2 regions of the Comamonas sp. E6 genome follow, and region 2 is predicted to be linked to the other one. Evidence: riboswitches for the same ligand, from Rfam matches in the RefSeq annotation. Region 2 holds a riboswitch; the other holds the start of a gene.
The links. A riboswitch is a leader RNA that binds a small molecule or an ion and turns the genes downstream of it on or off. The one in region 2 is predicted to bind S-adenosylhomocysteine.
Positions count from the first base shown of each region.

Region 1 (4,919 bases), on a different contig from region 2:
CCTTCGGGCGTCTTGGTGGGGAAAAACTCGAAGCTGACGGGAAAGCTCATGGCGGTGTATGTCTCTGAATCCTGGGTCATGGGCGGGCTCCGAAGGCTCGGCACCCGCCACGCTCTTGCGCTGTTTGCTCAGCGCTCGTTTCGCTTTTTCTGCTTGCTGCGTGCCGGGCCGGGCTGGCCGAAGCTGGCCACCTCGGGGTCTTCATACAGCTCCTGCTTGGCGCGCTGGGCCTTGATGTCGGCACGCGAAGGGCGCTTGGCGGCCGCCTTGACGGCCGGCCTGGCCGCAGCCGCTTCGTCAGCAACGAGGGGGGCCGGAGCCTTGACTTCAGCGCCCTGCTGGGCCCAGACGAAGAATTCGTGATTGCCGTCGCCGCCCTCAATGGGCGAGTCCAGCCACTGCTTGACGCTCAGCCCCAGATCGCCGAGGCAGTCGCGAATGCGTTTTTCGACCTCGGCGTACAAGGCCGTGTCGCGCACGATGCCGCCCTTGCCGATCTGGCCGGGCTGCAGCTCGAACTGCGGCTTGACCAGCATCAGCAGCTGGCCATGGGGCTTGAGCAGCTGCACCACGGCAGGCAGCACCAGGGTCAGCGAGATGAAGGACAGATCGCCGGTCACGAAATCAAATGCCGGGCTGATATCGATATTCTCGGTGCCGGGCTTGCGGCGCAGCTCCACCGGAGCCAGACCTTCGGCCCGGGCCTTGGCCTTGGCGGCGCGCTCGGCCTTGAAGCTCTCGACGTCCTGTTCCTTGGCATCGTCGCTGTCGTCATAGTCCTCATCGACCTGACCGCCGTTGCGCATCCAGGCATAGGGGGCGACGGGCTGGGTGTCGTTGTCCTCTTCTTCCTCGATGACTTCGCACAGCGCCTCGTCGCAGGCCTTCTCCAGCAGCTCGGGCGTCAGCGCGCGGGCGTTGAAGCCCTCGACGCAGACCACGCGCTCGTCATTCTTCAGGCGCTCGTGCAGCTGGCCGTGGCCCACGTCGAGGCCGATGACTTGGGTCGCACCGGCCTGCAGCAGGCAATCGGTGAAGCCGCCCGTGCTCTGGCCTACGTCCAGACAGCGCAAGCCCTTGACGCTCAGGCCGGTCGCGGCCAGCGCGCCTTCGAGCTTGAGCCCGCCGCGCGAGATGTATTTGGCCTCGGCGGCGTCCAGCAGCTGCAGCTCGGCACCGGCAGGAATGTCATCGCCGTTCTTGGCCACTTTCTTCCATGGCGCCAGCGGCGTCAGGCGCCACTCCACACCCGAGGCAATCAGGCGCTGGGCCTGGGAACGGGTGGCAGCATGACCTGCTTCAACCAAAAAAACATCTGCGCGCATAGCGTCGCTTCCTTTGAAATCAACCGCAGCCATACGCTGCAGGCAAGATAATCTGTTTTTTTATAGCTGCCTGCGCTTACCCTGTCTTAATTTCAGACAGAAATTCATCTGAAATCAAGATACGACAAGCGCAAGAAGCTATCAAATAAATCAACACAGCCCCAATACTGGCGCACACCAAACAAGGGACAGCGAGCAAGAGCCGCCTCGCAGCGAGGCTGTCGTCCCCCTCCGGCGAAGCCAGAGAGGGGGAAGGCGCAAAGCGCCTAAGGGGGAGTTAATAGCGATACGTTTCAGGCTTGTAAGGGCCTTGCTTGCTCACGCCGATATAAGCGGCCTGCTCGTCGCTCAGTTCGGTCAGCATGGCGCCGACCTTCTTCAGGTGCAGGCGGGCGACCTTTTCGTCCAGGATCTTGGGCAGCACATAGACCTTGCCCACTTCGTAGGCGTCGGGGCGGGTGAACAGCTCGATCTGCGCCAGGGTCTGGTTGGCGAAGGAGTTGGACATCACGAAGCTGGGGTGGCCGGTGGCGCAGCCCAGGTTCACCAGACGGCCCTTGGCCAGCAGGGTGATCTTCTTGCCGTCGGGGAACTCGATCTGATCCACCTGGGGCTTCACTTCTTCCCACTTGTACTTCTCGATCGAAGCCACATCGATTTCGTTGTCGAAGTGACCGATGTTGCAGACGATGGCCTGATCCTTCATGGCAACCATGTGCTCGTGGCGGATGATGTCCTTGTTGCCGGTGGTGGTCACGAAGATATCGGCCTTGTCGGCAGCATATTCCATGGTCACGACCTTGTAGCCTTCCATGGCGGCCTGCAGGGCGTTGATGGGGTCGATCTCGGTCACCCAGACCTGGGCCGACAGTGCGCGCAGCGCCTGGGCCGAGCCCTTGCCCACGTCACCATAGCCGGCCACGCAAGCCACCTTGCCGGCGATCATCACGTCGGTGGCGCGCTTGATGCCGTCCACCAGCGATTCGCGGCAGCCGTACAGATTGTCGAACTTGGACTTGGTCACCGAGTCGTTGACGTTGATGGCGCGGAACAGCAGCGTGCCCTTGGCCGACATTTCGTTGAGGCGGTGCACGCCGGTGGTGGTCTCTTCGGTCACGCCCATGATCTGGGCCGACTTGCGGCTGTACCAGGTGGGATCCACGGCCAGCTTGGCCTTGATGGCGGCGAAGACGATGCGCTCTTCTTCCGAACCGGGGTTGGCCAGCACGGACAGGTCCTTCTCGGCGCGCTTGCCCAGGTGCATGAGCATGGTGGCGTCGCCGCCGTCGTCCAGGATCATGTTGGGGCCTTCGCCTTCGGTGCCGGCAGCGCCGAATTCAAAGATGGAGTGGGTGTAATTCCAGTAGTCTTCCAGCGACTCGCCCTTGATGGCGTAGACAGGCACGCCGGTTTCGGCGATGGCGGCAGCAGCGTGGTCCTGGGTCGAGAAGATGTTGCACGAGGCCCAGCGCACTTGCGCGCCCAGAGCCGTCAGCGTCTCGATCAGCACGGCGGTCTGGATGGTCATGTGCAGCGAGCCGGTGATGCGCGCACCCTTCAGGGGCTGGGCAGCGGCGAACTCCTCGCGCACGGCCATCAGACCAGGCATTTCGGTTTCGGCGATCCTGATTTCCTTGCGGCCCCAGGCAGCCAGGGAAATATCGGTAATGGCCGAATCAGCGGGGTTGAAGCGCACGGCAGCGTTCATGGTTTTCTCCAAATCTTGAATGAAAAACCACGTTCTGCAGCAGAGGGGGAATAAACCGGCTCACCGCACAGAAAGCGTGGGCGAGCGTCGTTGCGGGATGAAATCCGAGCCTCACGCCCCGCGCAGACCAGCTCATGGCTGGCTGGGGAACGCTGCAACGCTCCTCGGATGGACGGCGATTATAAAGGAATCAGCCTTCCAGTCCCACCAAGCGATAACCCACTTGCAACTCGGTTACCAGATGCCGGGGCTGGGCCGGATCGCTCTCTATCTTCTGGCGCAGATTGGCCATGTGCACGCGCAGATAGTGAGGACGGTCCAGATACTCCGCCCCCCAGACCTGCAGCAGCAACTGGCGATGCGTCAGCACCTTTCCATGGCCGGCAATCAGGGCCGCCAGCAGGCGGAACTCTATGGGCGTCAGGTGCACTGCCACTCCGTCGCGCCTGACATCGTGCGCCGCCAGATCCACCACCACCGCACCGAAACGCGCACAGCTGCCGGGCTTGTCTGACGCCGACGCCTGCTGGCGGCGGCGCAGCATCACGCGCAGCCTGGCCAGCAGCTCGGGCACGCCAAAGGGCTTGGTCAGGTAGTCGTCGGCACCGGCGTCCAGCGCCGCCACCTTCTCTTCTTCCCGCTCGCGCGCGGACAGAATCAGAATCGGCAACTGGCTCCAGGCGCGCAGCTCGGCAATCACGGTCTTGCCATCGGCATCGGGCAGGCCCAGGTCCAGCACCACGGCGTCGGGCTGGCGGCTGGCGGCCTCGATCAGGCCGCGCCTGGCGGTTTCTGACTCGAACACCTGCCAGCCTTCGTCCTCCAATGCCAGGCGCACAAAGCGGCGGATGCTGGCGTCGTCTTCAATCAGCAAAATGCGGGGTGCGGCGCTTGTCATGTTCGGATTTGCATGTGATGCACGGGATTGTCGGCTCATTCGTCCATGGCCGGCTGCTCGGGCACGGGCAGGTGTACGCTGAAAATGGTGCCCGGACCGGGATCTGCCTGTGCAACCCGCAATCTGCCGCCATGGGCTTGCACGATGCGCTGAGCCAGAGCCAGGCCGAGCCCCATGCCGAACACGGCACTCTCCGCCTGCCCACGCGTGAACGGCTCGAACAGTTGCTCGGCCGACAGATGCACGGGCAGACCCGGCCCTGCGTCCTGCACGCTCAGCACGCAGTCGCCGTCGGCCACGCTGGCTGCCACGGTGATCGTCGTGCCTTCGGGCGTGTACTTGATGGCGTTGTCCAGCAGATTGACCAGCACACGCTCCATCAGCACGGCATCGAGCTGCAGCAAGGGCAGATCGGCCGGCAGCGAGGTCTGCAGCACATGAGCGGCCAGTCGCTCGCGCATCTGCGCCAGCGCGCTGCCCACCAGTTCGTCCACCGGCAGCCATTCACGCTTGAGCTGCACGCCGCCTTGCTGCAGGCGCGCCATGGCCAGCAGGTTGTCCACCAGTTGCTGCAGCGCCTGTGCCTGATTGCGAATCTGCACCAGCATGTGGTGCGCCGGCCCCTGCGGCGCATGGGGCAAGGCCGCCTGGGCCGCGCCCAGGATGCCCGTCAGCGGCGTGCGCAGATCATGCGAGACGGCCGAGAGCAAGGTGTTGCGCATGCGTTCGCCCTCCATGGCGATCTGGGTCTGCTGCGCCACCTCCACAAAATGCACACGCTCCAATGCCAGGGCAATCTGGCTGGCACAGGCTTCAAGCAGACGGCGCTCCTCGGGCACTCGCAATCGTTGCGGCGCACGCAACTGTAGTACCAGCACGCCGCGCGAGCGCACGGGCGCCATCAGTGGCACATAAAGTGCCGGCGCAGCTGCCAGGGTATCGGTTCCATGGCCGGCCATCTGGCCATGCTCCATGCTCCAGCGACCCA
Region 1 is NZ_BBXH01000005.1:69,047-73,965, reverse strand. It holds gene metF (methylenetetrahydrofolate reductase [NAD(P)H]) at 1-50, opposite strand, end outside; gene CSE6_RS01395 (TlyA family RNA methyltransferase) at 129-1,325, opposite strand; gene ahcY (adenosylhomocysteinase) at 1,603-3,033, opposite strand; S-adenosyl-L-homocysteine riboswitch at 3,109-3,205, opposite strand; gene CSE6_RS01385 (response regulator) at 3,224-3,931, opposite strand; gene CSE6_RS01380 (sensor histidine kinase KdpD) at 3,967-4,919, opposite strand, start outside.
Region 1: another riboswitch for S-adenosylhomocysteine. It lies ahead of ahcY (adenosylhomocysteinase); the one in region 2 lies ahead of metH (methionine synthase).

Region 2 (4,919 bases):
AGGCTCCTGGCCGACACGCTGCGCGATCTGACGGCACGCACCACCCTGGCTGCCACGCTCTACCAATCCACGCACAGCGCCAGCCAGTCCTGCGCCGAGCACGAACGCATCGTGGCCGCCCTGGAACGCGGCGACACCGAGGGTGCCAAGGCGCTGCTGCTGGAACATATAGGCATGGTGGAACGCTCGCTGGAAATCCGTGCGACCGAGACCGAGGAGCCCGGCGGCCGATTGCGTGCCACGCTCGCCCCCGTGCTCAAGCAACGCCTCTGAGCAACGCTCTCCAAACCAAAAAGCCAGGGTCGACCCTGGCTTTTTTCATTTGCGAAGTGCGATCTCGAAGCTGGTTCAGCCCAGATTCGGCGCCAGATAGCGGCGCAGTTCCTCGACATCCATGCCACGTCGCTGAGCCATGTCGGCGAGCTGGTCTTCGCCGATCTGGCCCACGTTGAAGTAGCTGGCCTCGGGGTTGCCGATGTAGAAACCGCTCACGCTGGATGCCGGGTTCATGGCCAGGCTCTCGGTCAGCGTCATGCCGATTTCATCGGCCTGCAGCGCCTTGAACAGGTCGATCTTGGCCGTGTGATCGGGGCAGGCAGGGTAGCCGGGCGCGGGGCGAATGCCCTTGTAGGCTTCCTTGATGAGCTCCTCGTTGCTCAGGTTCTCGTCTTCGGCATAGCCCCACAGATCCTTGCGCACGCGCTGGTGCAGGCACTCGGCAAAGGCTTCGGCCAGGCGGTCGGCCAGGGCCTTGAACATGATGCCGCTGTAGTCGTCTAGCGCGGCTTCGAATTCCTTGTCCTTCTTCTCGGCGCCGATGCCGGCGGTCACGGCAAACAGGCCGGCATAGTCGGCAATGCCCGACTCCTTGGCGGCCACAAAATCGGCCAGGCAGCGGCTGGGGCGCATCACGGGCCGGCCATCCGGGCCGTCCACGGCCTGCTTTTCGGTCTGCTGGCGCATGCCGTACCAGGTGGTCAGCACCTGGCTGCGCGATTCGTCGGTGTAGAACACGATGTCGTCGCCCACGCGATTGGCGGGGAACAGGCCCATCACGCCATTGGCCTGCAGCCAGCGGCCGTCAATGATCTTCTGCAGCATGAGCTTGGCATCGGCCAACACCTTGCGCGCCTCCACGCCCACGACCTCATCGTCGAGGATGGCCGGGTAGGGACCCGCCAGATCCCAGGTCTGGAAGAACGGGCCCCAGTCGATGTACTGGGCAATTTCAGCCAGGTCGAAGTTCTTGAACACGCGGCGGCCCAGGGTGCGCGGCACCACAGGCGCATGGCCCACCACGGCGGCATTGGCTCTGGCCTGCTCCAGCGTCCACAGCGGCGTCTTCTTCTTGTTGGCATGCTGGGTGCGCACCTTGTCGTAGTCGGCGCTCAGCTCGTCCAGATAGGCCTGCTTGCCGTCGCCCAGCAGGCTCTGCGCCACGCTGACCGAGCGCGAGGCATCGGGCACATAGACCACAGGGCCGTCGTACTTGGGGGCAATCTTCACGGCCGTATGCACGCGCGAGCAGGTCGCGCCGCCGATCAGCAGCGGAATCTTCTTGATGCGGAAGTAGTCGTCCTTGTCCATCTCGCCGGCCACATACTGCATCTCTTCGAGGCTGGGAGTGATCAGTCCCGACAGGCCGATGATGTCCGCGCCCTCGGCCTTGGCACGCGCCAGGATCTCGTGGCAGGGCACCATCACGCCCATGTTGATGACTTCGAAGTTGTTGCACTGCAGGACCACGGTGACGATGTTCTTGCCGATGTCGTGCACATCGCCCTTGACGGTGGCGATGACGATCTTGCCCTTGCTGGTCACGTCCAGGCCCGCCGCTTCCTGCTGGCGCTTCTCTTCCTCGATATAGGGCACCAGGTGGGCCACGGCCTGCTTCATCACGCGCGCGGACTTGACCACCTGGGGCAGGAACATCTTGCCGGCGCCGAACAGGTCGCCGACGATATTCATGCCGTCCATGAGCGGGCCTTCGATCACGTGCAGCGGGCGACCGCCGCCCTGCACCACGATCTGCTGGTAGGCCTCTTCGGTGTCTTCGGTGATGAAGTCGGTGATGCCGTGCACCAAGGCGTGCGACAGACGCTCACCCACAGTCTTCGGTGCCTCGGGCGTGCCGCGCCACTCGAGCTTCTTGCTGTCGTCCTTGGCCGCGCCCTTGGCGCTGTCGGCGATCTCCAGCAGGCGCTCGGCCGCATCGGGGCGGCGGTTGAGCACCACATCCTCCACGCGTTCGCGCAGCTGGGGCTCCAGGTCATCGTACACACCGACCATGCCGGCATTGACGATGCCCATGTCCATGCCCGCCGCAATCGCGTGATAGAGGAACACCGTGTGGATGGCCTCGCGCACGGGGTCGTTGCCACGGAACGAGAACGAGACATTGGAGACGCCGCCAGAGACCTTGGCACCGGGCAGGTTCTGCTTGATCCAGCGTACGGCCTCGATGAAATCGACGCCGTAGTTGTTGTGCTCTTCGATGCCGGTGGCCACGGCAAAGATGTTGGGGTCGAAGATGATGTCCTCGGGCGGGAAGCCCACTTCGTCAACCAGAATGCGGTAGGCTCGTTCGCAGATCTCGATCTTGCGCGCAAAGGTGTCGGCCTGGCCTTTTTCGTCAAACGCCATCACCACGGCGGCAGCGCCATAGCGCTTGACCAGCTTGGCGTGCTTCTTGAACTCCTCGACGCCCTCCTTCATGGAGATCGAGTTGACGATGCCCTTGCCCTGCAGGCAGCGCAGACCGGCCTCGATCACGTCCCACTTGGAGCTGTCCACCATCACCGGCACCTTGGCGATATCGGGCTCGGAGGCAATCAGGTTCAGAAAGCGCACCATGGCGGCCTTGCTGTCCAGCATGGCCTCGTCCATGTTCACATCGATCACCTGGGCGCCGTTTTCCACCTGCTGGCGCGCCACGGCCAGAGCCTCTTCGTACTGCTCGTTGAGGATCAGGCGCGCAAAGGCCTTGGAGCCGGTGACGTTGGTGCGCTCGCCCACGTTGACGAACAGCGTCTCATCGCCGATGAAGACGGGCTCCAGGCCCGACAGGCGCATGGGAGGAATGGCAGTGGAAGGGGTAGCAGCGGACATCAGCTCACCTGTGTGAAAACCAGAAACAGAATCGAAAACAGGTGAGCGCCGTTGTGAGTGCCAGCAGATCGTCAACCTGATCTGCGACCCCGAGCCTGACGGGTCAAACATCTCTGGGATGACCGGCTGCAGCGCTCCTCGGGGTGAAGCCCGTCATTCTACGGCGAGGGCGGGCAATCGGGGCTTCAAGGCGCTTTGCCCCGCAGCTGTGCAGGATAGCTCTTTGCGAACGGCTATAGCAGATTCGACTTTCCACACCCCAAAAACAGGAGCAGGGCAAAAGGTAATTTCGCAAAACACGAATGCAACCATCTCATTTCAAGCATATTCCCGGCATGGTGCGCATCCGCAAGGAATGGCGCACATCGCTTTCCTGCTCTCAGGCAGCCCGGCACCGACGGGGCCGCCTGCCATGAGTGGACAAGCACCTACAGCCCCTATCTTTGAGTCTTTGGCACCATCGACAGCAAATGTCTGGTCCATGTGCTCAGCCGTGCACAGCCGATTGCCAGCCATGACCAGGCAGGCCATTCAGCCCTCGCATGGAACACCCAGGAGATCCTATGAACGTGACCTTCGGCGCGTACTACACCCTCATCATGGCCGTGCTTGTGCTCATGCTTGGCAAGCTCATGACAAGACATATCCGCTTTCTGCGCGACTTCAATATTCCCGAGCCTGTCTCCGGCGGCCTGGTCGTGGCGGCCATCATCTTCATGCTGCATCAGACCACGGGACTGGCGCTGAGCTTCGAGGGCAGTCTGCAGTCGGCTTTCATGCTGGTGTTCTTCTCGTCCATCGGCCTGAGTGCGAACTTCGCGAAGCTGCGTGAGGGCGGCTCTGCGCTGTTCATCTTCCTGGGCGTGATTGCCGTCTTCATCATGATGCAGAACATCGTGGGCGTAAGCCTGGCCACCGTGCTGGGACTGGACCCGTTGATCGGCCTGGTCGCAGGCTCCATCACACTGGTAGGCGGCCACGGAACGGCCGGAGCCTGGGGCTCGGTGCTGGAAAACCAATACGGTCTCACGGGAGCCACCACCCTGGGCATTGCCTGCGCCACTTTCGGCTTGGTCATCGGCGGCCTGCTGGGTGGACCGCTGGCCAAGCGGCTGATCACGCGCCATCAGCTGGCCCAGCCGCTGACCGAGTCCGAGCAACTGCGCGCCGATGCTCCCACGGTGAGCGAAGGCAGCGAGGTCGCCAACTTCGAGTCACCCAACAAGGCCCCGCGCCTGATCACGGCTGATGCTGCAGTGGAAACACTGGCCCTCTTCGCTGGCTGCCTGGCCTTTGCCGAATTCATGACCGGCCTGACCAAGGGCACGGCCATCCAGCTGCCTACTTTTGTCTGGGCGCTGGGGGGCGGTGTGGTCATCCGCAACGTGCTGGACTATATGTTCGGCTTCAAGGTGTTTGACCGCGCCATCGATGTCTTCGGCAATGCCGCGCTATCCATCTATCTGGCTATTGCCCTGCTGTCGCTCAAGCTGTGGGAGTTGACCGACCTGGCCGGCCCGTTGATGGTCATCCTGGCCGCACAAGCCATCGTCATGACGCTGTATGCCGCATTTGTGACCTTCCGCATCATGGGCAAGAACTATGACGCCGCCGTGCTGGCTGCCGGCCACTGCGGTTTCGGCATGGGCGCCACACCCACGGCCGTTGCCAATATGCAGGCCATCACCAACCAGTACGGCCCGTCGCACAAGGCCTTTCTGATCGTGCCTCTGGTCGGAGCCTTCTTCATCGACATCATCAACGCCTTTGTGCTGCAGGCCATGATCAGCATCGTTCGCTGATCGCAGCTT
Region 2 is NZ_BBXH01000007.1:407,640-412,558, reverse strand. It holds gene CSE6_RS06155 (GntR family transcriptional regulator) at 1-273, shown strand, start outside; gene metH (methionine synthase) at 349-3,108, opposite strand; S-adenosyl-L-homocysteine riboswitch at 3,145-3,254, opposite strand; gene gltS (sodium/glutamate symporter) at 3,672-4,910, shown strand.